DNA from 3 places in the Arthrobacter sp. AOP36-A1-22 genome. Region 2 is predicted to be linked to each of the others. Evidence: predicted binding sites of a transcription regulator. Region 2 holds the regulator's gene; each other region holds the start of a gene.

What was found. The regulator LexA, encoded in region 2, represses DNA repair genes until DNA is damaged. The targets are predictions, from matches to a motif close to TCGAACANNTGTTCGA.
Region 1: uvrA (excinuclease ABC subunit UvrA) is a predicted target of LexA. The motif match lies at 6,175-6,190, and genes of this name have one in related genera.
Region 3: ACT3S2_RS10725 (DUF6504 family protein) is a predicted target of LexA. The motif match lies at 4,327-4,342, and genes of this name have one in related genera.

What each region holds. Positions count from the first base shown of each region.
Region 1 is NZ_JBQSWX010000023.1:16,991-26,859, forward strand. It holds gene uvrC (excinuclease ABC subunit UvrC) at 1-1,749, opposite strand, end outside; gene ACT3S2_RS12755 (lysophospholipid acyltransferase family protein) at 1,760-2,428, opposite strand; gene ACT3S2_RS12760 (HAD hydrolase-like protein) at 2,429-3,133, opposite strand; gene uvrA (excinuclease ABC subunit UvrA) at 3,237-6,104, opposite strand; gene ACT3S2_RS12770 (GntR family transcriptional regulator) at 6,236-6,613, opposite strand; gene ACT3S2_RS12775 (MBL fold metallo-hydrolase) at 6,724-7,395, shown strand; gene ACT3S2_RS12780 (hypothetical protein) at 7,414-7,617, opposite strand; gene ACT3S2_RS12785 (S1C family serine protease) at 8,217-9,380, shown strand; gene ACT3S2_RS12790 (trans-aconitate 2-methyltransferase) at 9,429-9,869, opposite strand, start outside.
Region 2 is NZ_JBQSWX010000024.1:9,243-19,111, reverse strand. It holds gene ACT3S2_RS13025 (ATP-dependent DNA helicase) at 1-1,497, shown strand, start outside; gene lexA (transcriptional repressor LexA) at 1,551-2,285, opposite strand; gene ACT3S2_RS13015 (LysM peptidoglycan-binding domain-containing protein) at 2,549-2,947, shown strand; gene ACT3S2_RS13010 (histidinol-phosphate transaminase) at 3,015-4,145, shown strand; gene hisB (imidazoleglycerol-phosphate dehydratase HisB) at 4,204-4,824, shown strand; gene hisH (imidazole glycerol phosphate synthase subunit HisH) at 4,825-5,463, shown strand; gene ACT3S2_RS12995 (hypothetical protein) at 5,463-5,615, shown strand; gene priA (bifunctional 1-(5-phosphoribosyl)-5-((5-phosphoribosylamino)methylideneamino)imidazole-4-carboxamide isomerase/phosphoribosylanthranilate isomerase PriA) at 5,683-6,426, shown strand; gene ACT3S2_RS12985 (SseB family protein) at 6,429-7,355, shown strand; gene ACT3S2_RS12980 (DUF1844 domain-containing protein) at 7,453-7,821, opposite strand; gene infC (translation initiation factor IF-3) at 8,143-9,114, shown strand; gene rpmI (50S ribosomal protein L35) at 9,231-9,425, shown strand; gene rplT (50S ribosomal protein L20, sunset domain variant) at 9,530-9,869, shown strand, end outside.
Region 3 is NZ_JBQSWX010000016.1:57,703-67,571, forward strand. It holds gene ACT3S2_RS10695 (hypothetical protein) at 1-470, shown strand, start outside; gene ACT3S2_RS10700 (MBL fold metallo-hydrolase) at 569-1,201, opposite strand; gene ACT3S2_RS10705 (S-(hydroxymethyl)mycothiol dehydrogenase) at 1,201-2,286, opposite strand; gene ACT3S2_RS10710 (glutaredoxin domain-containing protein) at 2,389-2,658, opposite strand; gene ACT3S2_RS10715 (SOS response-associated peptidase) at 2,694-3,458, shown strand; gene ACT3S2_RS10720 (GNAT family N-acetyltransferase) at 3,528-4,103, shown strand; gene ACT3S2_RS10725 (DUF6504 family protein) at 4,474-4,785, shown strand; gene ACT3S2_RS10730 (DNA polymerase III subunit alpha) at 4,782-8,411, shown strand; gene ACT3S2_RS10735 (LuxR family transcriptional regulator) at 8,470-8,874, opposite strand; gene ACT3S2_RS10740 (GNAT family N-acetyltransferase) at 8,859-9,407, shown strand; gene ACT3S2_RS10745 (EamA family transporter) at 9,480-9,869, opposite strand, start outside.

The sequences.
Region 1 (9,869 bases), on a different contig from region 2:
CAGCGAGGAAACCATCGACGAACTACGTTTCTGCCGGTGGAAGGTGATGGCGAACCGGTGCGCCTCGTCACGGATGCGCTGGAGCAGGTACAACCCGTGGGACGCCCGCGGCAGAACCACGGGGAACGGATCCTCGGGCAGCCAGAGTTCCTCCAGTCGCTTGGCCAGCCCGGCGACGTAGACGTCGTCGATCCCCAGGTCCTCCAACGCCCGGACTGCCGCGGCGACCTGCGGCGGACCGCCGTCGACCACGACCAGGGAGGGCGGGTAGGCAAATTTCTTCGGCGGGGCCTTCTCACCCTGTTCCTCAATGCTGATCTCTCCGGAAATCACCGGCGCCATGGCCGCCTGGTCCTCGAGGTAGTGGCGGAATCTGCGGGTGATGACGTCGTACATGGAGGCCGTGTCATCCCGGGCCGCTTCACCGCTGATGGAGAACTTGCGGTATTCGGACTTCTTGGGCATGCCGTCCTCGACCACCACCATGGAGGCCACGACATTGGTACCCGAGACATGGGAGATGTCATAGCATTCGATGCGCATCAGCGGTATCGGCAGCGCGAGTGCCTCCTGGAGTTCCTGCAGAGCGGCACTGCGCGTGGTGATATCGGCGGCGCGGCGTGATTTATGCAGGCGCAGGGACTGCTCGGCGTTCTCCTTCACGGTGCCCATCAAGGTGGCCTTCTCCCCGCGTTGGGGCACCCGCAGGTTCACCGCGCTGCCGCGCAGCCCGCGCAGCCATATCGCCAGTTCCTGCCGGTTCTCCGGTTCAACCGGCACCAGGACCTCCCGGGGGATCCGGTCCCCACCGGTGTTCTCCCCGTAGACCTGCTGCAGCAGGTGTTCGATGAACTTCGGTCCGTCGGTGTCCTCCACCTTCTCCACGACCCAGCCCCGCTGCCCGCGGATCCGGCCGTTGCGGACGTGGAAGACCTGCACCGAGGCCTCGAGGTCGTCTTCGGCGACGGCGAAGATATCCGCCTCGGTGTCCTCGGAGAGCACGACGGCGTTGCGTTCGAACACCCGGCGCAGGGCTGCGATGTCGTCACGCAGCCGGGCTGCTTGTTCGTAATCCAGTTCGGCGACCGCGGCCTTCATCCGGCCTTCCAGATCCCGGATGAACCGGGTGCCTTCGCCTCCCATGAACTGGCAGAGTTCCTCGGCCAGTTTCCGGTGGTCTTCGGGGCTGATCCGGCCCACGCACGGCGCCGAACATTTGCCGATGTCCGCCAGCAGGCAGGGACGTCCGGTCAATTGGGCCCGGCGGAAGACCCCGGGGCTACAGGTGCGTACCGGGAAGACCCGCAACAACGTGTCGAGGGTTTCGCGGATCGCCTTGGCCGGATAGAACGGACCGAAGTACTTCACGTCCTTGCGGCGGTCTCCCCGCATGACTTGGGCGCGAGGGAACTTGTCCCCCATCGTCACCGCCAGGTACGGGTAGGACTTGTCGTCGCGGAACATGATGTTGAACCGCGGGGCGTACTCCTTGATCCACGTGTACTCGAGCTGCAACGCCTCGAGTTCGCTGCCCACCACGGTCCACTCGACACTGGCCGCGGTATGGACCATGGCGTGGGTCTTGGGGGCCAGCGTCGTCGGATTGGCGAAATAGGAATTCAGTCGCGACCGGAGGTTCTTGGCCTTGCCTACATAGATGACCCGTGTCGCGGGGTCGCGGAAGCGGTAGACGCCGGGAGACGTGGGTATCTCGCCGGTCCGCGGACGGTAACTGCTGGGATCGGCCATACCCCCAACGCTACTCTGCCGAGGGCGACTGGTTGTAGTTGCCTGACCGTTCCTGCCCGCTGAGCCCGGCGATGGCATCGACGATCTGATCGGTGGCCTGGCGTCGTTGCGGCAGCGGGTGCTTACGCCCGACATGCTCGAACTGCAGGGGCTCCCCCACCGAGAGCGTGAACCGATGCGGGACGATCCTGTTGCTCCCGGCCGGTTGCAGGCGTTCGGTGCCGATCAACCCCACGGGAACCACCGGCGCCCCGGTGGACAGGGCCAGCCAGCCCACCCCCGTCCTCCCCCGGTAGAGCCGCCCGTCCCGCGACCGGGTCCCCTCCGGGTAGATCCCGACGCCTTGGCCCGATTCGAGCAGGTCCACCAACGAGTCCAGCGCGGCAACGCTGGCGGCCTGTTCCCCGCGTTCGACGGGGATGGACCCCACGGACTCGAAAAAGGCCTTCATCGCCCGTCCCTTGACCCCCGGGGTGGTGAAGTACTCGGCCTTCGCGAAGAAGGCGACAGGACGCGGACAGATCGCCTGGATGATGATGCTGTCCAGGAAGGACAGGTGGTTGGAGGCGACGATGAACGGACCATCGGTCGGTACGTTCTCCAGCCCGATGATCTCCGGGCGGCAGAGCGTACGGATGGTTCCGCGGAAACCGGCGCGGACTCCTTCGAACATCCCCATCTAGGCGGAAGCCCCCCGGTGCGCTTGTGTACCGGCAGTGGCCGGGCCCAGCAGGCGCCCCAGTTCCTCGGCGGAGTGCACGACGGCGGCCGCGCCTGCCGCTTCCAACTCGCCGTCGGCGGCGAAGCCCCAGGACACGCCGAGGGCGGTCAGTGAGTTCGCCCGGGCTCCTTCGATGTCGTAGAGCCGGTCCCCGACCATGACGGTGTCTCCGGTCCCGCCGCCGGTGGCGTGGAGTGCGGCGGCCACGATATGGGCTTTCCCGGCGGTTGCCGGGGCTGTGGAGGCCTCTTCCGGGGCCGATCCGTGGATGGAATCGAAGAAGGCATCCAGGTCCTTGGCGGCCAGCAGCCGGCGGGCCAGCGGTTCGGGCTTGGAGGTCGCGACCGCCAGACGGCATCCTGCCTCACGCAGCTGGCCCAGCAGTGCGGGGATGCCGGAATAGACCCGGCTGGCGTCCAGGCCGTGGCGGTCATATTCGGTCCGGTAGTCGGCGATGACCCGAGGCAGGAGTTCCTCTGTCATGCCCGGGAGGCCCAGCAATCCGATGGCCAGCGGGGGCCCGATCAACAGGTTCAGGGCGTCGTCGCCCGGGTGGTCCAGCCCATTGCGTTCCAAAGCATGCAGGATGCCTCCGGTGATGCCTCCGGCGGGGTCCACGAGGGTGCCGTCGAGGTCAAAAAGCACGGTGCGGGCAGGAATCATCACCGGGATATTGTCGCACGGACCACCCGGGCTCCACGGCAGGCATGCCCGCCACGGCATACTCACGCGGCGCCTACGCCGCGCCGGGACGCCGGCCGGGACCCTAGCCGAGGACCTCGGCCAGGAACCTGCCGGTGTGGCTGGCCTCGACCTTGGCGACTTGTTCGGGGGTGCCCTGGGCGACGACCTGTCCCCCGCCGTGGCCGCCTTCGGGTCCGAGGTCGATGACCCAGTCGGTGCTCTTGATGACGTCGAGGTTGTGTTCGATCGTGATGACCGTGTTGCCCTTGTCGACCAGCCCCTGCAGGACCAGCAGCAGTTTGCGGATGTCCTCGAAGTGCAGACCCGTGGTCGGTTCATCGAGCACGTAGATGCTGCGCCCGTTCGAACGCTTCTGCAGTTCCGACGCGAGCTTCACCCGCTGGGCCTCGCCGCCGGACAGGGTCGTGGCGGGCTGGCCGAGCCGGACGTATCCCAGCCCCACGTCCACCAACGTCTTCAGATGGCGGGCGATCGGGGTGAAGGCCGCGAAGAACTCCGCCGCCTCCTCGATCGGCATGTTCAGCACATCGGAGATGGATTTGCCCTTGTACTGGACCTCGAGTGTTTCGCGGTTGTACCGGGCCCCGTGGCAGACCTCGCAGGGGACGTACACATCGGGCAGGAAGTTCATTTCGATCTTCAGCGTGCCGTCGCCGGAACAGGATTCGCAGCGCCCGCCCTTGACGTTGAAGGAGAAGCGCCCGGGCAGGTAGCCACGGACCTTGGCCTCGTTGGTCTCGGCGAAGAGCTTGCGGACATGGTCGAAGACCCCGGTGTAGGTCGCCGGGTTGGAACGCGGGGTCCGGCCGATCGGACTCTGGTCCACGTGGACCACCTTGTCGAGCTGGTCGAGGCCTTCGACGCGGGTATGCCGTCCGGCCACCTGCTTGGCGCCGTTGAGCTTATTGGCCATCACCTTATAGAGGATGTCGTTGACCAGCGTGGACTTCCCGGAGCCGCTGACCCCGGTGATGCCGGTCAGCACCCCGAGCGGGAACTTCACCGTGACGTCCTGCAGGTTGTTCTCCCGGGCGCCGACGACGGTGACCTGGCGTTTGCGATCGACCTTGCGGCGCTTGGCCGGCAATTCGATCCTGCGGCGGCCCGCGAGGTAGTCGCCCGTCATCGAATCGGTATTGGCCATCAGCCCTTCCAACGACCCCGAGTGCACGACGGTGCCCCCGTGTTCGCCGGCCCCCGGGCCGACATCGACGATCCAGTCGGCCTGATGGATGGTGTCCTCGTCATGCTCGACGATGATGAGCGTGTTCCCGAGGTCGCGCAGGCGGTTCAGGGTCTCGATCAGGCGTCGGTTATCGCGCTGATGCAGGCCGATGGAGGGTTCGTCCAGGACGTAGAGCACGCCGACCAGCCCCGAACCGATCTGGGTGGCCAGGCGGATGCGCTGGGCCTCCCCACCGGAGAGCGTTCCGGCGGCTCGTTCGAGGTTCAGGTACTCGAGTCCGACGTCGAGCAGGAAGCGCAGCCGGGCCTGGATCTCGATGAGCACCTGGTGGGCGATCTGCTTTTCGCGTCCCGACAGGACCAGGGCATTGAGGAAGTCGGCGCATTCGCGCATCGGCATGGCGGAGACTTCGGCAATGGACTTGCCGTTGATCAGCACCGACAGGGAGGCGGGGTTCAGCCGGGCGCCGTTGCACACGGGGCAGGGAATCTGCCGCATGTATTCCTCGTACCGGTCCCGGGCGTGATCGGATTCGGTTTCCAGGTGTTTGCGGTGGATGTACTGGATGACACCTTCGAACCCGGTGCTGTATTTGCGCTCCCGTCCGAAACGGTTGCGGTACTGGACCACGACCTTATGGTCCTTGCCGTTGAGGATCGCATCGCGCTGGACGTCGGTGAACTTGCGCCAGGGGGTATCCAGATCGAATTTCAGGTCGTCGCCCAGGCCCTGCAGCAGCCGGTTCCAGTATTGGGTGGTGGCCACGCCCAGCGACCAGGGCGCGATGGCCCCTTCGGCCAATGTCTTGCCCGGATCGGGCACGACGAGTTCCTCGTCGACCTCCAACCGGGTCCCGATGCCGGTGCACGCGGGGCAGGCACCGAAGGGGTTGTTGAAGGAGAACGAGCGCGGCTCGACCTCGTCGATCGCCAACGGGTGTTCGTTGGGGCAGGCCAGATGTTCCGAGAAGGCCCGGACCCGCGCGTCGTCCTGGGCGGGCAGGTCGACGAAGTCAGCGAGCACGCGGCCGTCGGCCAGGCCCAGGGCCGTCTCGATCGAATCCGTCAGCCGTTGCCGGATGCCGTCCTTGGCGACCAACCGGTCGATGACGACCTCGATGGTGTGTTTGTACTGCTTGCCCAGCTTCGGGGGGTCGCTGAGTTGGATGGTGTCCCCGTCGACCCGGGCACGGGCATAGCCCTTGGCAGCCAGCTCCTTGAAAAGGTCGACGAACTCGCCCTTGCGTGAGCGGACCACCGGAGCGAGGATCTGGAAACGCATCCCCTCCTCGAGCTCGAGCAGCTGGTCCACGATCGCCTGCGGGGTCTGCCGGGTGACCGGTTCATGGCACACCGGGCAGTGCGGGTGGCCGACACGGGCCCACAACAGGCGCATGTAGTCGTAGATCTCGGTGATCGTCCCGACCGTGGAACGCGGGTTCTTCGACGTCGACTTCTGATCGATCGAGACCGCCGGGGACAGTCCTTCGATGAAGTCCACGTCCGGCTTGTCGACCTGGCCGAGGAACTGGCGGGCATAGGCGGAGAGCGATTCGACATAGCGGCGCTGGCCCTCGGCGAAGATCGTGTCGAAAGCCAGGGAGGACTTGCCCGATCCGGACAAGCCCGTGAAGACGATCATCGCGTCCCGCGGGAGATCCAGATCCACATTGCGCAGGTTGTGCTCCCGGGCGCCCTTCACGAGAAGTCGCGACCGGTCGTGGGCACGCTCGATGGATTCCATGGAAACGCTGGGAACGGATTGCAATTCGCTGGAGGAAATAGCCACGGGTCCAGAGTAGTCGAATTCGGCCTCGAACACACGTTCGAAGACTCATGTTTTTGCGGGTTTCAGCGGGTTTGGACCGCCGGTGTTCACTGCACGCGGAAGGCGGCCCGCAGAAATTCAACGGCGCGGTCCTCCCCCACGCCCCAGGTCCTGGCCTGCGAGGCCAGTTCCTGGGCCGCGGACGCGAGTCTGCGGTCGCCCTCGGAGCCCGTGGCCAGGACGACGGTCCCGTGACGCCCTCGGGTCTGGACTGCTCCTGCCTGTTCGAGTTCCCGGTAGGACCGGGCCACCGTGTTCACGGCGACCCCCAGTCGTCCGGCGAGCGCCCGGACCGAAGTCAGCCGGGTTCCCGGAACCAGCTTCCCCGAACCGATGGCCTCCAGGATCTGTTGGCGGATCTGGTCATACGGGTTCTCAGGCACGTCCTTGCTGATGGCGACAAAATCCAAGACGTCGTCGTTCACTGGGTCTCCTCGGGGATCCGGGCCGGTCATCGCTGGCCGTGGCTTCGGGTGCCCCCCACAGTACCCGCCGGCGCTTTTCCCCCGCTCCGGCGAGCGCCTAGGCTGGCGGCATGAGCCCAGAGAATTCGCTGTTGCATGACCTGGCGGAGGTCACCATCCGCCGCGTGTCCGTTTCGTCGATGGACAACAACGCCTACCTCATCACCCATAAGCAGACCGGCGCGCAGGTGCTGATCGATGCCGCCGCCGACGCACCGGCACTGCGCGGTCTGATCAGTGAGGCCGCCGAGGACGCGGCGGTGACCCCGCACCTTGAGCTGATCGCCACCACCCACCAGCATTGGGACCACGTCCGGGCGCTGCGCGAGCTGGCCGATGAGACCGGCGTGCGGACGGCCTGCGGGGCCGACGACGTGGAAGGGATCCGGGCGGCCACGGGAGTCGAACCCGCTGTGGTCCTGGGCCAGGACGATATCGGGAACTTCGACGGCTTCGATCTGCGGGCCGTGCACCTGCGTGGACACACCCCCGGCTCCATCGCCTACGTGTATGAGGACCCCTCGGGCCCGACGCATATCTTCAGCGGTGACAGCCTCTTCCCCGGAGGCTTGGGGAACACCGATGGCGACCCCTCCCGGTTTGCCTCCCTGCATGAGGACGTCTCTGAGCGTCTCTTCGGGCAGTACCCGGATGACGCATTCGTCCATCCCGGTCACGGGAAGGGCACCACCCTGGGCGCGGAACGCCCGCAACTGGCTGAATGGAAACAGCGCGGCTGGTAGACGGCTGGCTGGCGCCCCCTACTCGTTATGCAGTTCCCGGACCTCTCCGAACGGGACCGTCTCCGACACCAGGGCCTGGACGCCAGATCCGAGGAATCTCACGAGGACCCCGTATTCGCCTTCGGCCACGGATTCCTGCATGACGGGTCGGACGGTATCGAGGAAGGCTGGTTCGGCCCCCTCCAGATAGCTCTGGTAGGCGCGGGGTAGTGGGTTTTCCATGGCCGGTTCCTCCTGTGCGGTGTTCCGTCGCTGCTGACCCCAGCTCTACCACCCCGGACACGGCACGGGAAGGTTTGACTGCGCGGAGGCCTCCCGGTCGGGCCACGGTTCCCGACCATGGAACTGTAGCTGGACGGGACGTCCCACGGCTCCCCATTCCGGGGGTTTCGAAGCCTCGGTGATACTTCAAGTTCCCGAGGGCAGCACCCCAGGGCAGGCGCCGTCCATACGCAGACACTTCCGTGCGGCAACAGATACCCCCGGCGTCGGGCCCCCCAGATTCCGCAGCCACTCCTCCCACCATCGGTCACCACGTGGTCCGCTGACTAAAGGCCGCGCCCTTCACCAGCCCCCGTAGAACGGGATCCCTTGAACACTGGTCCTAGCCGGCAGAACGCTCTAAGCTAAGTCAACTTTCGCGCTGTCCACCAAGATTGCCCGGGCGGCTCCGACGACAAGGAGAGTGAGCCGACGTGAAGCCCCGGACCGGAAAAACGTATCAGTTGATCGCGTTGGGAACCATCATCGGAACTGCCATCACCGGCTGCAGTGCCTTATCAGGCGGCGGAGCGGCCCTGACTGCTTCACCCCAAGCCGATGTGCCAAGACCTGCGGCCCCCTCGTCACCAGCGACCTCCTCCGCACCGGAACCGAAAACTCCATCCCCACCACCAAGCTCCCCACCCACTACACCAGCCGCCTCGAGTGAGTCGGTCGCGACGTGGCCCGAGACGGCACAGGACGTCACCAGCGGCCTGGCAAAAATCCAGGTCGTCACCTGTGACGGTGGAGGGACCGGCTCGGGTTTCCTGGTCGCGGATGACTTGCTCGTGACGGCAGCCCATGTCGTACAGGGGGCAACTTCAGTCACGACCCAGATCGACGGCGATCTCTCCGGGGCTCAAGTCATGGGAGTGAACAACAACGCTGATCTCGCCTTGTTGCGCCTGAACAACACCGCCCCGGGCCATGTATTTACCTTGCGGCAGGAGGATCCACCCGTCGGGACCGAGGTGGCGGCGCTGGGTTTCCCCTTTGGCGACGACCTTTCCTTCTCCAAGGGAACGGTCAGCGGGCTGAAACGAGGCGCGCCCGAATCCGAAGTGGACTCCGGCAACTTCGTCCTGACAGACACACCGGTCAACCCCGGGAACAGCGGTGGCCCTCTCATCACCCGGGACGGCTCGGTTGCAGGGGTCATGAGCATGCGTCCGGACCGCCGCAGTGAGAGATCCGTCGCTGGCATGGCCTATGCCGTCTCCGGACCCCGTACGGCACAAGCAGTCGAGGCATGGCAGCAACGGAACGTCCCGGTGCGGCCTGCCGAGTGCGAAGATGCCCTGGCCCGGAGCGTCGAGGTCGAGGTCTCCATCGACTCAGAGCACGATCAGGCCATGAACATTGCCCAGAGCCTGCAGATCCACGGTCAGGGCATCAACGATGGCGCCTACGAGGCGGCATTCGATTTTTTCACTCCTGAAATGCAGGAGGGCATGGGCGGACTGGGCACATGGCAGGCAGGTCTGGCCTCGTCGTACTGGCTCGGATTCAACGTCGTTGATGTCAGCGGACACGGCGACGACCTGGTGGCCCTCGTCCAGCTACAAACGGTGCAGGACACTGAAGACAGCAAGGACGGCCAGCAGGACTGTTCAGACTGGGCGATCGAGTACAAAATGCATTGGGACGGACTCAACTGGCTGATCAACGGTGCACGTAGCCCCTACGGGGATCCGCAGCAGTGCAACGAATCCGGCGGCTAGGCCGGTGCCAAGACCGCGGCCCTATCGGCCTCATGCGGGCCTCCATGCCTACCGCCGGTCCTCCTTGCGCCCGACCATGAAGATGCGCCGGAAGGGGAAGACCGTCAGTTCCCCGCCATCCGGGCCGGTGAAGGGAGGGTAGGCCTCACGGACCAGCGCGGCGTACTCCGCCTCGAACTCCGCGGCGTCGGCATCCTCCAGCACCGAGAGGATCGGGCGTAGTGCCGTACCGCGGACCCAGTCGAGCACCGGGTCGGGACCGTGCAGGATCTGCTCGTACGTGGTCTCCCACACGTCTGCTTCGAAACCATGGTCGAACATCAGGCGCAGGTACGTCTCCGGTTCGGCGACCGCGTCCTTGCGCAGCACCAATCCCTGCAAGCGGTCCGCCCACTGCGCTTCCGCGGCAAGTCCTCGCATCAACGCATGCGAGGGGGCCTCGAAGTTGCCCGGTACCTGGGCCGCGAACCACGCGCCCGGCTTGAGGGC
Region 2 (9,869 bases):
CGGGACGATCTCGTCCCGGGGGTCAGCGAACGTGCCTGGCGGCAGGTCTCCGTCAGTGCCATGGACTGCCTCGGTGCCCAGCGGTGCCCGATGGCCGAGGAATGCTTCAGCGAACTGGCCCGCAAGAAGGCCGGCGATGCCGACATCGTGATCACCAACCACGCCTTGCTGGCCGTCTCGGCGTTCGAGGGATTGGCGGTGCTGCCGGAATTTGACACGGTGATCATCGACGAGGCCCATGAACTCCAGGACCGGGTCACCAATTCGGTGACCCGCCCCATCTCGGCAGCGCTGGTTGCCGCCGCGGCCACCGCGACCCGCAGAAACTGCAAAGGCGTCGCTGTCGAAGCCCTCAACCAGGCGGGTAAGACCCTGTCCGACTCCCTGGAGGGAGTGCCGACCGGGCTGCTGCCCAAGGGGCTGAACGAAGAGCAGGTCGCCGCCATCGCCGCCGTGCGCGAAGCGGCGCGTACGGCCCTGTCCGACTCGAAACCGGGGAATGGCGAAACCGCTGACGGCGGACGCCAGATGGCCCGCTCGCAGTTGATGTATCTGCAGGAACAGTGCGAACGCCTCGATGGACCCGCCGATGAACGCGAGGTCGTCTGGATATCCCGCCAAGGCAACTTCACCCCGGGGGCCGGTTACAGCGCCCCGGATGACTCGGCCCCCGCGACGATCAATGTCGCTCCACTGTCGGTGGCCGGCAAATTACGTGAGGGCCTCTTCGACGGCCGCACGGTCGTCCTGACCTCCGCGACCCTGGCCATAGGTGCTGCCTTCGAACCGGTGGCCGGATCGTTGGGGCTGCTCGGCGAGGGGGCTCCCGCGTGGACGGGCATCGATGTCGGTAGCCCCTTTGACTATGCCCGGCAGGGGATGCTCTATGTTGCGCGGCATCTGCCCAAACCATCGCGAAACGTATCGACCGAGGCCCTGGATGAGCTCGCCGACCTGATCGGGGCCTCCGGCGGGGGAGTACTGGCATTGTTCTCCTCCCGGCGGGCCGCCGAGGAGGCCGCCGAAGCGCTGCGGCCACGGGTGGACCCGGAGATTCTCTGCCAGGGCGAGTCGAGCATGTCCACGTTGGTCCGGCAGTTCGCCGATGAACGCGATACCTGCCTGTTCGGGACCATGACCCTCTGGCAGGGAGTCGACGTGCCGGGTCAGTCATGCCGGGTGGTGGTCATCGACAGGATCCCTTTCCCACGCCCCGACGACCCGCTGTCCACGGCACGCAGCCGCGACGTTGCCCGACATGGGGGCAACGGTTTCATGGCCGTCTCCGCCTCCCATGCAGCAGTCCGTCTGGCCCAGGGGGCAGGCCGGTTGATCCGTTCCACGGGGGACCGTGGCGTGGTGGCCGTCTTGGATTCACGGCTGGCCACCGAACGCTATGGAAACTACCTGCGTGCGTCGCTGCCCCCGATGTGGTCGACCACGGACAAGGACGTCGTGCTGGGGTCGCTGAGGCGTCTGGCGGCGAGCGAGGACTAGACATGAAAGGAGGGCCCGTCCGCGGACGGGCCCTCCTGGAAGTACACCGCGGCCTAGATCGAACGCATCACCGAAACGACCTTGCCCATGACGGTGGCATGATCGCCCAGGATCGGCTCGTACTGGCGGTTCTGTGGCAGCAGCCACGTGTGGCCGTCGCGCTGCCTGAAGGTCTTCACCGTGGCCTCGTCATCGAGCAGCGCCGCGACGACATCGCCGTTCTCCGCATGTTGCTGACGGCGGACGACGACCCAGTCCCCGTCACAGATGGCTGCCTCGACCATCGAATCCCCGCTGACCTTGAGCATGAACAGTTCACCGTGCCCGACGAGTTGGCGTGGCAATGACATGACATCCTCGACCGCCTGGTCCGCCAGGATTGGTCCACCGGCGGCGATGCGGCCCACCAGCGGAACCCGGGCCACCTCGTCGGAATCATCCGAGTCCACCACGGTCAGCCGGGGCCGAAGCTGCTCCGGTTCCCGCGGGGCGGGAGCCGGCTGCGAGGCCTCCGGGGTCCCGGTGACCTCGGGGGCCAGCGGGCGCAGGATCTCCATGGCCCGGGGGCGGCGTGGATCCCTCCGGATGTAGCCGAGCTTCTCCAGCTGGGCGAGCTGGTGGGTGACGCTGGACAAGCTCGCCAGCCCGACCGTATCGCCGATTTCGCGCATGGACGGCGGATACCCCTTGGCGGTCACGGCCTCCTGGATGGTTTCCAGGATCCGCCTCTGCCGGACAGTCAACCCCTTCGGTGCCTTCTTCGGCGCCGGATTCTCCGCTGAGCTCATGATCCATCCCGTCCTGGTAAATCGCCGGCGTACCGGGGCTGTGCGCAATGTGTCGGATGCAACTGGTGGACTCTCATCCATCCAGCCGATGGCTTCCACTCTAGGGCAGTCACGGACTTCATTCAAAGATTTATTCGAACGTGTCTCGACAATCTTCGTACATAGATGCTAAAAATGAGATAGAAGTTCGAATATGAGTTCGAAGATCGGGTTCGACACCCGCAACGAGAACCCGCTTCGGCGGACAACAGGAAGGTCAGACCATGGCGCAGATCGCACTCGCAGCCCCGGTGTCCCTCAAGGCGGACTCCGTTCCGACCACCGCCCCGGCCCGTGCCTCCACCCCTCGGGGCCGGCTGGAGCTGACGCGACGGGGGCGCTTCATCCTCATTGGCCTGCCGGTCATGCTGGCAGCCACCGCCCTGCTCGTCCTCGCTGGCATCTTCACCGCCCCGGTCATGGCCTCGGACGCATCGGATACGACCGCGGTGGAAGCCACGACCGTCTCCGTCATGGAGGGCGACACGGTCTGGGCGCTGGCCGAGGAGTTCGCCCCGCAGCGCGACCGCCGTGACGTCATGGCGGAAATCACGGAAATGAACGACCTGAACGGATCGGTCCTCGTCCCGGGCCAGGAGATCTTCGTCCCCACGGGCGATTAGGCCCGCTTTATGACCCTGTCACCCGGTCCGATTCCCGACTGCGGGGCACGGGCAATAGAATGGGGTCGTGAGTGATCAGCTGGAACGACTGGCCAAATTGCCCCTGCGTGAAAACCTGCGTGGCATCGAACCCTACGGCGCACCGCAACTGGACGTGCCCATCCTGTTGAACGTCAACGAGAACACCCATCCGTTGCCCGAGGCAGTAAGCCGGGCCATCTCCGAAGAGGTCAGTGCCGCCGCTGCGTCCCTGAACCGTTACCCGGATCGTGAATTCACCGAACTCCGCGAACGCCTCGCCGACTATTTGGGACACGGGCTGGATGCGGCGAACATGTGGGCCGCCAACGGATCCAACGAGGTCCTGCAGCAGATCCTCCAGGCCTTCGGAGGGCCGGGACGCACCGTGATGAGCTTCCCGCCCACGTATTCGATGTACCCGTTGCTGGCCAGCGGGACCGACACCACCTACCTCGCCGGAGAGCGGAGCGGTGACTTCGGACTCAGCGCGCGATCCGCAGCGGACCAGGTCACGGAGGCGGCGCCGGATATCGTGATCCTCTGTTCGCCGAACAACCCGACGGGTACCGCCCTGGGACTGGACGTCGTGGAAGCGGTATACGAGGCAGGGCGTGCCAGCCAGGCGATCGTCATCGTCGATGAGGCCTACGCCGAATTCGCACTCAGCGGGACCGGATCCGCGCTGACACTGCTGCCCGGCCGCGAACGACTGATCGTCACCCGGACCATGAGCAAGGCCTTCGCGCTGGCCGGGGCCCGGCTGGGCTATCTCGCGGCGGCCCCGGAAATCGCCGATGCGCTGCGCCTGGTCCGTCTGCCTTACCACCTCTCGGCCGTCACCCAAGCCACCGCCAATGCCGCCTTGAAACAGGTCGATGCGCTGCTGGCCACGGTCGAGGACATCAAGGGCCAACGCGACAGGATCGTCCGCGAACTCACCCGGTTGGGGTTGGAACCGGCAGTCAGTGACTCCAATTTCGTCTTTTTCGGCGGGCTCGAGCATTCCCGTGCCATCTGGCAGGGTCTGCTCGAGGCCGGGGTACTCATCCGAGATGTGGGCATCGCCGGTCATCTGCGGGTCACCGCTGGAACCGAGACCGAGACGACCGCATTCCTCCAGGCCTTGGAGGGCCTCCTGAGCCCCGCCGCGGATACCGGCTCCGGGCACGACAGCTAGACTTAACCTGCGGGCCGCCACCGTCGCCGCCCGCCCCACCCACACCGAAGGAATACCCATGTCTGCAGAATTGCTCGGCGGTCGCCGAGCCCGCATGGAGCGTGCCACCAGCGAGTCCACCGTCACCGTCGAACTCGACCTGGACGGCACGGGTGTCGCGAACATCAGCACCAGCGTCCCGTTCTACGACCACATGCTCACGGCGCTGGCAAAGCACTCGCTGATCGACCTGACGGTCCAGGCGACCGGCGACACCCACATCGACGCCCACCACACGGTGGAGGACGTGGCCATCACCATCGGCGAGGTCCTGCGCACCGCCCTGGGCGACAAGGCGGGGATCCGCCGCTTCGGCGAAGCTTCGGTCCCGCTCGATGAGGCCCTGGCCCACGCGGTCGTCGACATCTCGGGACGGCCCTATCTGGTCCACGGGGGTGAGCCGGCTGGTCAGGAATACCACTTGATCGGCGGGCACTTCACCGGCTCGCTCACCCGCCACGTCTTCGAATCGATCACGCTGCACGCACAGATCTGCCTGCACATGCGACTGGTGTGCGGCAGGGACCCGCACCACATCGTCGAAGCGCAGTTCAAGGCCTTCGCCCGCGCCTTGCGCCAGGCCGTGGAACCAGACCCCCGCAACGCCGGGATGATCCCCTCCACGAAGGGTGCCCTGTAGATGGCCGGGCCCCGGATCACCGTGCTGGATTACGGATCGGGCAACATCCGTTCCGCGGTCCGCGCGCTCGAACACGTCGGAGCCGAAGTCACCCTGAGCAACAAACCGGATGACATTCGTGGGGCCGATGGTCTCGTCGTTCCAGGAGTCGGCGCCTTCGCCAGCGTGATGAAGGCCCTCGGCGAGGTCGGGGCAGGACCGTTGATCGGGCGCCGGATCGCCGGGGGCCGTCCGGTCCTGGGGATCTGCGTCGGCCACCAGGTCTTCTTCGATGAGGGGGTCGAACACGGTATCCGGACCGCCGGTTTCGGGGAATGGCCCGGAACCGTCGAGCGGCTCAAGGCGCCGGTGGTCCCGCATATGGGCTGGAACACCGTCACGGCGGCCGAAGGGTCCAGGCTCTTTGCCGGTCTCGAGGACGAGCGGTTCTACTTCGTACACTCCTATGCGGTCCAGCATTGGGATTTCCCGGTGGCCCAACCGCGTATGAGCCCCCCGGCAGTGACCTGGTCCGATCACGGGGGCCCCTTCATCGCCGCCGTGGAGAACGGGCCGTTGTCGGCCGTGCAGTTCCACCCGGAGAAGTCAGGCGAAGCAGGGGCGAAACTGCTATCCAACTGGTTGGGAACCCTGTCCTGATGTGGAGTCTCATCCTCATGGCGGTCGGCGGCATCCTCGCCGGTGGTGCGTTGTCGCTGCGTCAGCAAAAGGCCCATATCTCCTGGATCATCGCGACCTGGGTCCTGGCGGCGATGGCCCTGCTTTCCGCCTACATCATGACCCTGAAGTAGTCTTCCCCTCCCGGCAAGACGCCGCGTACCACCCCCCCCACGACCTATTCGACGAAGACCGGAGAAGATCCCCGTGACCAGCAACAGCATCCTCGAACTCCTGCCCGCGGTGGACATCGCCGACGGGCAAGCCGTCCGCCTCGTCCAGGGCGAAGCCGGCAGCGAGACCGGGTACGGTGACCCGCTTGAAGCGGCCCTGGCCTGGCAACAAGACGGCGCCGAGTGGGTGCACCTGGTGGACCTGGACGCCGCATTCGGGAGGGGGAACAACACCCAGGCCGTCGCCCGGATTTCCCGTGAACTGGGAATCAAGATCGAACTCTCCGGCGGAATCCGGGACGACGAATCCTTGGAACGGGCGCTGGAATTCGGTGCCGCCCGGGTCAACCTGGGTACCGCTGCCCTGGAAGCCCCCGACTGGACGGCCCGCGCCATCGCCCGGCACGGAGACAAGATCGCCGTCGGACTCGATGTGCGGGGAACCACGTTGGCCGGCCGCGGGTGGACCAGCGAAGGGGGAGACCTCTGGGACGTGCTGGCCCGGCTCGAAGACGCCGGATGCGCCCGCTACGTCGTGACCGATGTGACCAAGGACGGAACACTGCGCGGTCCGAACGTGGACCTGCTGCGTGAAATGTGCACCCGAACCAGTCGACCCGTGATCGCCTCCGGCGGGATCTCCAGCCTCGATGACCTGCGCGAACTACGTGCCTTGGTGCCCGACGGGGTCGAGGGCGCAATCGTGGGCAAGGCCCTGTATTCCGGGCAGTTCACCCTGCCCCAGGCCCTCGACGTCGCCGGCCGGCGGTAGCGATGACCGACGGCGCATCCAACGCGGCCGCCAGAACACCCCGCGGGAAAGCTCCCACGGACCAGCGGATCGGCCGCCACCTGCCAGGACATATCGAGGCCGCCCTGCTCCGCGCCGGAGAAGCCACCGACTCCGCCGGCCAATCCTGGGCCGGACGGGATCTGTCGGGCGGGGGAAACCCGCTGCACCACTTCGATGATGACGACGGCACGGCCGACCCCGGCTACCTCGAAGCCATCACCGCGCTGAAGGCCGGCTCCGGTACCGAACAAATGGTCCACGAGGCGTTGGCCCACGCCAGGGTGTTCGTGCCCGTGGTCGCGACCCTGGCCGAAGGGGGCCTCGGGGACCACGGATTCACCGAAGACAAGGAAGCCGATATGGCGCTGGTGACCATCACCGCCCCTGACGGCCGCCCCGCCCTGCCGGTGTTCAGCAGTGTCGACCGGTTGCAGGCCTGGCACGGGCAAGCACGCCCCGTGGCCGTCTACGCTCCGCGGGCCGCCTTGTCCGCCGTGGCCGAAAAGGCCCAGCTCATCGTGATCGACCCCGCGGCAGAGGCCACCTTCGTCCTGCGACGGCCCGCGATGTGGGCGCTGGCCCAACAGCAGGAGTGGACCCCCAGCTACGCCGACGAGACCCTGCTGCCGCTGCTGCAGGCCGCGGCCGACGCCGATCCCGCCATCCTCGGGATCACCGCGGCCCCGGGCCGGGGCGTTGCTTCGCGCACCGCCGATGGGACGGTCATGGCCGGGGGAGGCCCGGGCCCGGAGCTGCGCGTGGAGGTCTCCCTGCGTTCCGGGATGGCCCGTGATGACGTCACCGACACCGTCGAGCGACTGCAACGCACGCTGGGAGCCGACCCGGAATTCGGTGCCCGGGTCGATTCGTTGGAACTCGGACTCCAGGGACCACCGGCCCGCGCGTGAACGGCTACGCCACCCGGCGGCAGGGACCCCCGGGCCGGGCAGCGAAAAGGAGGCCGCCACCGGGGTGGCGACCTCCCTGGGAATGGTGGTCGAAGCCCTAGTTCACGGGCCCGGTGAGTTTCTCGCCGGGACCCTGCCCCGGGGCATCCGGGTAGTTGGAGGCCTCACGGAAGGCCAGCTGCAAGGAGCGCAGGCCGTCGCGTAGCGGGCCGGCATGCTGGGAGCCGACTTCGGGTGCTGCTGCCGTGATCAGACCCGCCAGTGCGGTGATGAGCTTGCGGGCTTCATCCAGGTCCTGCAGGTCTTCCGCGTCTTCGCCTTCGGCGAGTCCGCACTTCACGGCTGCCGCGCTCATCAGGTGCACGGCTGCGGTGGTAATGACTTCCACGGCCGCTACTTCAGCGATGTCGCGAACCTCGTTGGTCTCGCCGAAGGTGGCGTCCGGATTGGTTTCAGGGGTACTCATGCTGCTAAGCTTTTCACAGACCGACTGGTTTTGCTGACTCAGCGGATTCCGCCCCACCGGGCGAAGGATCCGTCGGGAACAACGAAACGAGTATGCAAGTGGAGGCCTACTCCCACCCGCAGTAACCGCTTCAGGTTGCCGGGTCACTTCGGGACGGAACCACGGGTTCCGTGGCATGCGCGAGCAGCCGAACCGATTTTCCAGGCCTCCATCTGCCCAGCAGCTGGAGGCCTTCTCTTGTTGCTGGCGGCTTCGAACTACGAAAAGCAGGAGCGACACATCAGCGATCCACGCATTAACGATCGAATCCGCGTCCCAGAGGTGCGGCTGGTTGGACCCAACGGCGAACAGGTGGGCATTGTCCGCATCGAGGACGCGTTGCGTCTGGCCGCGGAGTCCGACCTTGATCTGGTCGAGGTGGCGCCGACGGCCAAGCCGCCCGTGTGCAAACTGATGGACTTCGGCAAATTCAAGTACGAAGCCGCGGTGAAGGCACGCGAGGCACGCAAGAACCAGACCAACACGGTCCTCAAGGAAGTCCGCTTCCGCCTCAAGATCGACAAGCACGATTACGAGACGAAGACCGGGCATGCCCTGCGCTTCCTCGGCGCTGGCGACAAGGTCAAGGCCATGATCCAGTTCCGTGGTCGTGAGCAGCAGCGTCCCGAACTGGGCATCCGCCTGCTGAACAAGTTCGCCGAAGACGTGGCCGAAGTCGGCGTCGTCGAGTCGAGCCCGCGTCAGGACGGCCGCAACATGGTCATGGTCGTCGGACCGCTGAAGAACAAGGCAGAGGCCAAGGCCGAAGCCCGCCGTCAGGCACAGCGTGAAAACGACAAGGCCAAGTCCAAGGCGACCAAGGAAGACCGCGTCGATACCTCGGACGAGCAGCCGGCCATGACCCAGTCCTTGGGTGACAACCTTCCGGACGAGTTCCAGGCGCGTCTGGCCCAGGTCGAGGCGGATAACGCCGAAAAGGCCAAGGTCGACGCCGCAGCAGCCAAGGAAGCAGAAGCCAAGGCAGCCGCAGCCCCGCAGACCCCCGAGGCCGAACCGGCCACCAAGCCTGCGGAAGCCGCCAAGCCTGCGGAAGCGACCAAGCCAGCGGCGGCCAGCAAGCCGTCGACCGCGGCGAAGCCGGCAGCGGCAGCCAAGCCGGCCGCTGCAGCGAAGCCCGCAGCAGCTCCGAAGCCGGCCGCCAAGCCGGCCCCGAAGCCTGCGCCGAAACCGGCACCGAAGCCCAGCGCGGCTCCGAAGCCCACCGCGGCTCCGAAACCTCGTCCGGGTAAATAGCCCGGTGTGGCCAGCCCCTGTCGGGGGCAGCACTTGACCCACGGTTTCCCATACAGGAAGCCTCAAAGATCCCCGGTCCGATAGGGCAACGGGAGCACGTAAGGAGAACGGCGGATATGCCGAAGTTCAAGACCCACAGTGGCGCCAAGAAGCGCTTCAAGCTCACCGGTAGCGGCAAGATCATGCGCCAGCAGGCCAATCGTCGTCACTACCTGGAGCACAAGCCTTCCAGCCTGAAGCGCCAGCTCAAGGGCGAACGGATCGTTGCCAAGGCGGACACCAAGACCATCAAGCGGATGCTGGGCCTCTAAGCACACGCACCGGGAACCACGAGTTCCCATCCATCCATGGAGTTCCCCCGGACAGGTCGCCGATAGGCAGGCATCCCGAGGACAAGATATTAAGGAGTACACACGTGGCACGTGTGAAGCGGGCAGTCAACGCCCACAAGAAGCGTCGGGTCGTTCTCGAACGGGCCAAGGGCTACCGCGGTCAGCGTTCGCGCCTGTACCGCAAGGCCAAGGAGCAGCTGCTCCACTCGTTCGTCTACAGCTACGGCCACCGCCGCAAGCGCAAGGGTGACTTCCGTCGCCTCTGGATCCAGCGCATCAACGCTGCTTCCCGCGCGAACGGCCTGACCTACAACCGTCTGATCCAGGGCTTGAAGGCCGCTGAGGTCGAGGTTGATCGCCGGATGCTCGCCGATCTCGCCGTGTCCGACGCCAACGCGTTCGGCGCACTGGTCAAGGTCGCCA
Region 3 (9,869 bases), on a different contig from region 2:
CGGCCAGGGGGCTCGACGGAACCGGGGCGCCTCGGCCGGGGGACTGGTTCATTGAACACGCCATCGGACGCCGCGGGGTCCCGGTGGCCTACACGGTGGGGTTGACCGGGATCCAGCAACCGGAGCTGATCATCCGCGAGATGGGATTTTCGCTCGGACACCGGATCCTGCATGAACTGATCGCCACCGTCCTGGCCGGTTCCCTCCGACTGGAACCGGGGTCGACGAGCTTGGGCGAAGGCCAGGGCCTGCTGCTGCGCCGCTATGCCCACAGCATCGAACTGACCGAAGCCATCCTGCGATACGAGGGAATCATCAACGTGCTCCAGGTCGTGCCGGTCCCGTTCAGGGCCTCCTCCGCCCGATCGATGCGTCCGGCTTCGGCGGCTGCCGGGCCGGAAGGGGAAGTGGTTCCGCTGGGGAGCGTGGCCCGCCGACACCGGTTACTGCGGCGTCAAACAGGAGCCTAGGACCAGGGCGACCGGTGAAAAAGCGCGTGGCGGGAACCCCTGGGGATTCCCGCCACGCGCTGTCTTCGTCGGCGGGCCTGCCGGCCTGCCGTTGTTGGTTATTCCTCGATCTGGTCCAGCCACTCCTGCAACTGCGGGGCTTCGGCGGCGACGCTGGTGGCGTCGCCGTGCCCGGTGTTCACGATGGTGTTCGGCGGCAGCACCAGCAGCCGGTCGCGGATGGATTCCACGATCGTCTTGTAACTGGAATAGCTGCGACCGGTGGCCCCGGGCCCGCCGCTGAACAGCGTGTCCCCGGAGAAGAGCGTGTCCAGCTCCTCGGCGTAGAAGCAGGTGGAACCGGGGGAGTGGCCGGGGGTGTGGATGGCCCGCAACGTGGTGCCGGCGATGTCGAAGGTATCGCCATCGGCAATGCGTTCATCCGGCGTCGTCCCCGGGAACACGTCTTCCCAGAGCATCTGGTCCTCGGGATTCATGTAGATCGGGGCGTTGACCATTTCGGCGAAATCGCGGGCATAGCGGATGTGGTCGTCGTGCCCATGGGTGAGCAGCACGGCGGTGACCTTGCGGCCACCGACTGCTTCAACGATCGCTGCCGGCTTATGCGCCGGATCGATCACGAGGACTTCGGCTTCATCACCGATGATCCATACGTTGTTGTCCACATCCCAGGTCCCGCCGTCGAGGCTGAACGTTCCGGAGGTCACCAGGTTTTCGATCTGTGCCGGCATTAGAGCTCCACCACCGAACGCAGCACGGTGCCGTCATGCATCTTCTCGAAGGCAGCCTCGATGTCCCCCAGACCGATGCGTTCGGTGACGAACGCATCCAGATCCAGTCGTCCGAGCTTGTATTGTTCGACCAACATGGGGAAGTCGCGGGAGGGCAGGCAATCGCCGTACCAGGAGGACTTCAGTGAACCGCCACCGCCGAAGACATCGGCCAGCGGCAACTCGAGTTTCATCTCCGGCGTCGGAACGCCGACCAGAACCACGCGGCCGGCCAGGTCACGGGCGTAGAAGGCCTGCCGATAGGTTTCCGGACGCCCGACGGCCTCGATGACGAGATCGGCGCCGAAGCCACCGGTCAGTGCCTTGATGGCTTCTACCGGGTCCTTCTCCTTGGAGTTGATCCCGTGCGTGGCTCCGAGCTCGACGGCCATGTCGACCTTGGACTGATCGATGTCCACGGCGATGATCGTGGTGGCACCGGCCAGCTTCGCGCCGGCGATGGCGGCGATGCCGACCCCTCCGCACCCGATGACCGCGACGGATTCGCCGCGCTTGACCTCCCCGGTGTTGATCGCCGCACCAATACCGGCCATGATGCCGCAGCCCAGCAGGCCCACGGCAGCTGGATCGACGTCGTCATCGACCTTGGTGCATTGGCCGGCGGCAACCAGGGTCTTCTCCGCGAAGGCCCCGATGCCCAGCGCGGGGGAGAGCTCCGTGCCATCTTCGAGGGTCATCGGCTGATCGGCGTTGGCTGTATCGAAGCAGTACTGCGGCTGGCCCTTGGCGCAGGCCCGGCATTCGCCGCAGACGGCCCGCCAGTTCAAGACGACGCGATCGCCGACCTCGACGTTGGTCACGCCTTCCCCGAGCTGGCTCACGACGCCTGTGGCCTCGTGTCCGAGCAGGTACGGATACTCGTCGCCGATGCCGCCGAGCTTATAGTGCAGGTCGGTGTGACAGACCCCGCAGGTGAGGATGTCCACGACCGCTTCGCCGGGACCGGGATCCGGAACGACGATCGTCTCGATTTCCACCGGTGCGTCCTTGGCCTTGACGACTACAGCCTTGACCTTTTGTGCCATGGTTTCCATCCTCTCGGCCGTGTCCAGCACGGCCCATCCAATTCAGAAAAAAGGTGCCCACGCGGAAAAACCGCGGGCACCTTTCATCCTGTCATAGAGCCGCTAGAGACGCTCGCGCACCTGTTCAATTCGGGGGTTCGTGACGGCCGAACCATCGGAGAAGATCAAGGTGGGGACCGTCTGGTTACCGCCGTTGAACTCCTCGACGATCTCGGCGGTTCCCGCGACGTCCTCGATGTTGACCTCCCGGTAGGAGATGCCATCGGCGTCCATGGCCTTCTTCAGGTTCCTGCAGTATCCGCACCAGGAGGTGGTGAACATGGTGACGGCCCCGGCTTCGGGGATGTATTCCTCGGTCTTCAAATCAGTCATATCCAGCACAACCGGCACTATGAGATCCTTATTCCATGTGCGGACGATACGTAATGGCCCGGGCCATCGGCGATCTGGTGGCCGAAGCCGAAGCGGAAGCAGATGACGCGCTGCAACTGCGCAAATCATGGAACGTCGCCCCGACCACCGATGTGCCGATCGTCTTGGAGCGACTCCTGGACGATGAAGTCGTCCGGCAGGTGCATGTGGCTAAATGGGGTCTGGTCCCCAGCTGGGCCAAGGACCCCTCGGTGGGGGTCAGGGCCTTCAACGCCCGCAGCGAAACGGTCCTGGAGAAACCCACCTTCCGCGCCGCCATCAAGGCCCGCCGCTGTGCCGTCCCCGTCGAGGGATACTACGAGTGGAAGAAGTCCGGGACGGGCAAGACCGCTTCCAAGCGTCCGTATTTCGTGCACCGGGAAGACGACTCGCTGATCTTCTTCGCCGGCATCTACGAATGGTGGAAGGATCCCACGAAGGCGGAGGACGATCCGGAACGTTGGCTGCTCAGCTGCAGCATCCTCACGATGGCCTCACCCGAGGAAACGGGCGAATCCGAAGTACTCGACGAGCTGCACGGCCTGCACGACCGGCTGCCCATTCCCCTGGACCGGGCGGCGATGTCCGAATGGTTGAACCCCGGCGACCGGGAAGCCGGCCCACTGGTCGAACAGGTCAGGGACGAAGCCCATGAGGTCGCCGGTGGCTGGTCCCTCCGTGAAGTCGGCTCCGCCGTGGGCAACGTGCGGAACAACGGCCCCGAACTCATCGAGCCGGTCGAGGATCTTTTCGCGGAGTAATCCGGGGTGGGAACGGACCAACCATCAGTGGCCGATTGCTCAAAAGCGGGGTCCCCTATGATGTTCACCATGACTTTGGCGTGGAACGAAACACCCCCGATCCTGAGGGGCTCGACGGACGGCGGGGAAGGGATCATCTTGCGTCCCTGGAGCCGCGGGGATACGGAATCGATTCACCGGGCGTGCCAGGACCCCGAAATCATCCGCTGGACGACCGTGCCGCATCCATACACGCAGGAGCACGCGGCCTCATTTGCGGATCACTCCGCAATGACCTGGAACGAACGGACCGGAGCACCTTTTGCCGTGGTCGATGAAACGACGGATGCCGTACTCGCCTCTTGTGGACTGGTTGATGTCGATCCGGCCAACTCCACGGTGGAAGTGGGGTATTGGGTGGCCCCATGGGCGCGCGGTCGCGGGGTGGCCACTGCCGCAGCCAGGGCAGTGACCCGGTGGGCAATAGAAGAGCTGGGCGCCCAACGGGTGAGCCTCGAGGCCGCATCGGCAAACATCGGCTCCCAAAAGGTGGCACTCAATGCCGGGTTCACCCGCGAAGGGCTCCAACGCTCCAAAACGGCACGATCCGGCGAACGCCATGACATGGTGCTGTTCTCGCTCCTGCCTGGAGAAGGAAGGCCCTGACGCGGCTGCCTGCCTGGTGAACAGCAGGTTCCTCCCGAATCATCTGGACGACGTTGCTGTGCCCTTTTTCGGGGGCCTGTTGCCTGCTGCGCGCACTAGCTTCGGCATGCAGGAGGTTCCCCGGACCGGTTCGAGACGGCCCTGCGAGTGGGCTTGAACCTCGGGGGCAGCAGCCTTCGATCAGCACCACCAACGGATACCTCCACCCACGAGACCCAAAGTGTCGTACATACTTTCTAGTCTGATCTTGCTTAGTACAAAGTTTCGAATAGAATGGAGTGGTCGTCGTGCACAGGCAGTTTCGCGGCCCCTCCCATCGTGTAGGGCTCCGGGACCAATGCCGTCGTCCGGGGCGATTTGGAGGTATCAGATGGGGCTTTTCACCCAGTCAGTCGACGTGGAATGCAGTACCGCGGGGCTACCCTTGCGGATGCGGTGGCAGGGGCGGGAATACCGTGTTGCCGCCGACCCCGTGCGCTGGTTTGAACGCCGTCGCTGGTGGGCCGAAGAGGTCCGCGCCGAACGCGGTCGCGGCCCGGGACTCGTGGACCACGAGATCTGGCGGCTCCAGGTCAGACTCGCCGGCAAGGGGCCGCTACTGACCTTCGAGGTCTCCCGTGACGTGGAGAGCGGGCGCTGGCGGCTCATCCGGATCCACGATGCCCTGCTGGAGAGCGCATGACTTTTACCCATCTGAACGTGGCTTCTGCGTTCAGTGCCCATTACGGGGTCTCCTGGCCGCAGGACCTGGCCCTGAGGGCTGCCTCCGAGGGGGCCGACGCGCTGGCCACCACCGAACGCGATGGCCTGTATGGGGCCGTCAAACACCTCAAGGCCTGTCGGGACACCGGGCTGGATCCGATCCTCGGGGTGAACCTTGCCGTGCTGGGCCCCGCGGCCGATGACCCCCGTCCTCCTCCGGGGCATGCCGCCCGGGGGCGTCCGGGGCCCCAGGTGCAGGGGCGGATCGTCGTGCTGGCCAAAGGACACTGCGACGGGGCCGGGTACCGTGCCCTCTGCCGACTGGTCTCCCTGGCCCATGAGGGAACCTCGGCGCACCGGGGCGTCAGCGGACGCAAACCGGTCGGGGTGACCCACGCGGAGCTGGCCGCCTGCGCCACCGACCCGGAGGCCGGCACGGTGCTGAAGGTCCTGCTGGGACCGGATTCCGACGTCGGACAGGCGGCCCTGCGTCGTGAACTCCCGCGCGCCAGGACCGCGCTGGCCGGATGGCTGCAGGCGGTGGGCCGGGACGTGGTGTGCCTGGAGCTGGTCACCCATATGAACACCCCCGGTGAGCGGCTCAGCACGGCGCATTCCATCCGGATGCTGCGTACGGCCCAGGCCCTGCACGTCCCCGCCCTGCTCACCAACGCCGTGCGCTACGCGGTCCCCGACGGGGCCGCCACTGCCGACGTCCTGGACTCCGCCCGCGCCCTGAGCTCGCTGGAAACCCTCAGGGACCTGCAACCAAACGGTCAGGGGTGGCTCAAAAGCCCCGGGAGGATGCACGCCTTGGCCCGGGAAATCGCCCGGGAGGCGGGGGAGGGGAAAGTCGCCGGGGAACTGCTGGGCAACACCGCGGCGATGGCCGACTGGGCACGGATGGACCCGGTGGACGACGCCGGCTGGGGAATCCCCGTGGTCCCCGAAGCCAGCGTGATCGGCATCAGCGGCCACCCCGACGCGGAGCTGGCGGCACGCTGCGAAGCAGGCATCACCCGCCTGATTCCGCAGGACGCCGCTTCCCGTACGCTGCGCGATCGACTCGCCATGGAACTGGAAACCATCTCGGACCTGGGGTTCAGCACCTACTTCCTCACCGTGGCCGAGGTCAGCTCGATGATCACCACCCTGGGCGTGCGCAATGCCGCCCGGGGGTCCGGGGCCTCCTCGCTGGTGAACTTCCTCCTGGGCATCAGCCATGTGAACCCGCTGGCGCACGACCTGCTCTTCGAGCGCTTCCTGTCCCGGGAACGGACGACCCTTCCCGATATCGACATCGACGTCGAATCCGCCGAGCGTCATCGGGTCTATGAGCACATCTTCGAGCGGTTCGGCTCCGGGAGGGTGACCCTGATGAGCATGCAGAACGGATACCGGGCCCGGGGTGCCGTCCGGGACGCGGGGCAGGCGCTGGGCATGGGGGACGGGGATCTGGACGTCATCGCCAAACAGTTGTGGCGTTTCTCGGCCAGCAACTTCCGCGAGGCCCTGGAGGAGAAGCCGGAGCTGCGCCCCTTTGCCGAACGGATGGGGGCCGAGAAGCAACTGGACCTGCTGGTGGACCTGACCGAACGGCTGGACCGGCTGCCCCGCCACATCTCCATGCATCCCTGCGGGGTGATCCTGGGGGACAACACCCTGCTGGACCGGACCCCGGTCCAGCCCAGCGGACTCGGGTTGGCGATGAGCCAATTCGACAAGCACGACATGGATCCCATGGGCATGCTCAAACTCGACGTGTTGGGGGTGCGCATGCAATCGGCGATGGCCCATGCGGTCTCCGAAGTCGTCAGGATCCATGGGGACGGGGAGGCGGTCGCGCGCGCCGGGGCCCACCCGAGAACACCCGACGGGGAGCTTCCGGAGTATCTGGATAGCGACGGGACCATCGACCTGCAGCGGGTCCCGCTGGATGACGAACCGACCTTCGAGCTCATTTGCACCACCGACACCCTGGGTTGCTTCCAGATCGAATCCCCCGGGCAGCGTGAACTGATCGGCAAGCTGGCGCCACGCCGATTCAACGACATCATCATCGACATCTCGTTGTTCCGGCCCGGGCCCATGCAATCGAACATGGTCAAGCCGTATCTGGAGAACCGGCACGGATTCGCGGTCGAAAGCTATCCGCACCCCGATCTCAAACCTGCCCTGGCCGAGACCCACGGGGTCACGGTCTTCCACGAACAGGTGCTGCGGATCTTCGACGTGATGACCGGGTGCGGGCTGGCCAAGGCCGATGTGTATCGGCGGCTGCTGGGCAACGAGCAGGCCGAACCGCGGGTGGAGGAACTCTACCGTTCCCGCGCCCTGGCGAGGGGCTATCCGTTGGCCGTGATCGACGAGGTCTGGACGACGTTGAAGGCCTTCGGCTCCTTCGGCTTCTGCAAGGCCCATGGCGCGGCCTTCGCCGTACCGACCTACCAGTCGGCCTGGCTGAAGGCCCACCACCCCGAGGCGTTCCTGGCCGGCATCTGGGAACACGACCCCGGGATGTATCCCAAACGGTTGCTGGTGGCCGAGGCACGGCGGATGGGCATCCCCATCCTGCCCTTGGACATCAACAACTCCGATGCCTCCTACCGGGTCGAACGCATGAAGGGACTGCTCCCCCCGGCCACGGTGCCCCCCGTCTACCGGGCCCCGGGGACGATGCCTGCCGGACGGTTGGGCATCCGGCTGTCCTTGAGCGGGATCCACGGGGTCTCAGGGACCGAGGTGAAGCGGGTCGTGGCCGGTCGGCCCTACGACTCACTGGCCGATGTACGTGACCGGTCGGGGCTGAGCCGGTCCTCGTTGCGCACCTTTGCCGCGCTGGGGGCGTTCGATTCCCTGCAAAAAGCGGCTGGACGCGGCAACCGCGCGGATCTGATGCTCCACCTGACCGCCCGGACCGCCAAGACGCTGCCCCCACGGCACCGGCCCATCCCGGGACAGCTGTCCTTGCCGATGGGTGATGTGGAACTGGGCGGGTTGGCCGTGGGGGAGGCCGAACAGAGCATGGAGGAGACCGTCCGCACCGAATTGGATCTGATGTCGGTGGACGTCAGCGGCCACCTGATGTCCTCGCACGCCCCGATACTGGGGAAGCTGGGGGCGACCCATGCCGAGGACCTGCTGGGACTGCGCAACGGAACGGAGGTGCTGGTTGCCGGTGTACGGGTCGCCACGCAGACACCGCCGATGCGTGGCGGTCGACGGGTTGTGTTCATCTCCCTGGACGACGGGACCGGTTGCGTGGACTGCACCTTCTTCCACGAAGCCCAGCAGAACTCCGGGCCGCTGCTGTTCTCCACCCGGCTCCTGCTGGTGCACGGGATCACCCGTCGGACGGGTCCCCGCGGCATCACCCTGCAGGCCCTGCAAGCCTGGGATCTTGCCGACCAGGCCACCCTGCCGGGGCCGGGGCACCTGAATGACCCGAACCGAGTCAGCGATAAGCGTCCACCTGCCACGGCGAAGACCGCCACCAGTGGCGAGGACACCTCGTTGCTGGCCATCCGGATGCAGGACGAAGGCCTGGACAACCGGCTGCCCGGTGAACTTCCGGAGGGTTGGCCGGAATTCGACGTCGGATCATGATCCGGTCAGCCCAGCACGACCAGGGCACCATCCCGTCTCGCCGTGCGAATGAATGGAACTACTCCTCACCCACAGTGCTCTCCGCCAACTCGTGGATTGACTCAGCCGGAACAAGGTCGGGCCGTGAAGGCATGCTCTTCGCCACGGTGAGCAGGATCGCGGAGTTCTCGACGGCTTCCAGCGAGTGGGCCGCGGCGGGAATGACCAGCAGGTCACCGACCCAGCCGAAGGACTTCCGTCCACCGGAGTGCAGGACGACCCGACCGGAAAGCACGTGCACACTGGCCTCACCCGGGCTTTCGCCCACGTCCAAGGATTCCCCGGCCCGCATCCCGATGACCGTTTGGCGCAGCATCCTGTCGTGCCCACCGAGCACCGTAGCCGCACTACGACCGCTCGTGCCCGTCATTGCGTGTTCCAACTCATGACGTGCCAACGCCGTCAACGATGTTTTCCGTCTCATGCCAACCTCCGCGCTCAACCGGGTTCACCTGCTTTGACCGTCTCACAAGGCTAACCCGGAACCAGTTGCAAGAGCAGGGGGTAGATCGTCATCGCCGTAATGTCCGCCCCAGCACGTCGGGTGGGCCCCGAGGGCGGGGCGCTGGTGGGTGTCCTGTTTCGGGGTCTCCACGCCCGGGAAGCCGGGACCATGCCTCCCTTGGCGATCACCGACGAATCCGGCGCCCTGGTGGGCAGGATCAATATCAATGGCATCACCCGCGGCACGCTGGAATCGGCAAGCCGGGGGTTCTGGGTCGGACAGGAACACCAGGGGCCGGCTTGGCCACCCGGGCGGTCGCCGAAGCCCGGGCCCACTCCTTCGATGGGCTGGGCCTGCACCGTCTCCAGGCGGAAACACTGGTGCACAACCATGCCTACCAGCGCGTCCTGACCCGTAACGGCTTCACCCGGCATGGGAGGGCCTCCGGATACCTGAAGATCGCTGGGCGGTGGCAGGACCACCTGATGTATCAGGTGCTGTGCACGGTTTGATCGCAGGAAATCGGCGGTCGCTGATCCGACCTCCTGGTGTTTGCTGCCGGGAACATCCTCCACGAGCCCTCTTCAGAACAATGCCACCAGCACGACACCGAGCAGGACGGTCCCGGCTCCTGCGAGCCGTCGGGCAGGCTTGGGCTCCCTGAAGATCAGCCAGCCAGCGACGGTCACCAGCACCACGCTCAGCTCCCGGCCCGGTGCCACCAATGACACCGGTGCCAGCCGCATGGCCCACAAGACCAGAATGTAGGCCAGCGGAGACAACACCCCCACGGCCAGGACCTTGAGCCAGTTCCCCAGCAGGATGGACCGCAGGCGGGAAACGTCCCGGAGTGCGACGGGGGTCAGCAACGCCACCTGGGTCACCAAGGAGCCCCAGTACAGGAGCACCGGGGTGATGGCCAGTGCCGTGACCGCATGGGCGTCCCACACGGTGTACGCGGCGATCATCACCCC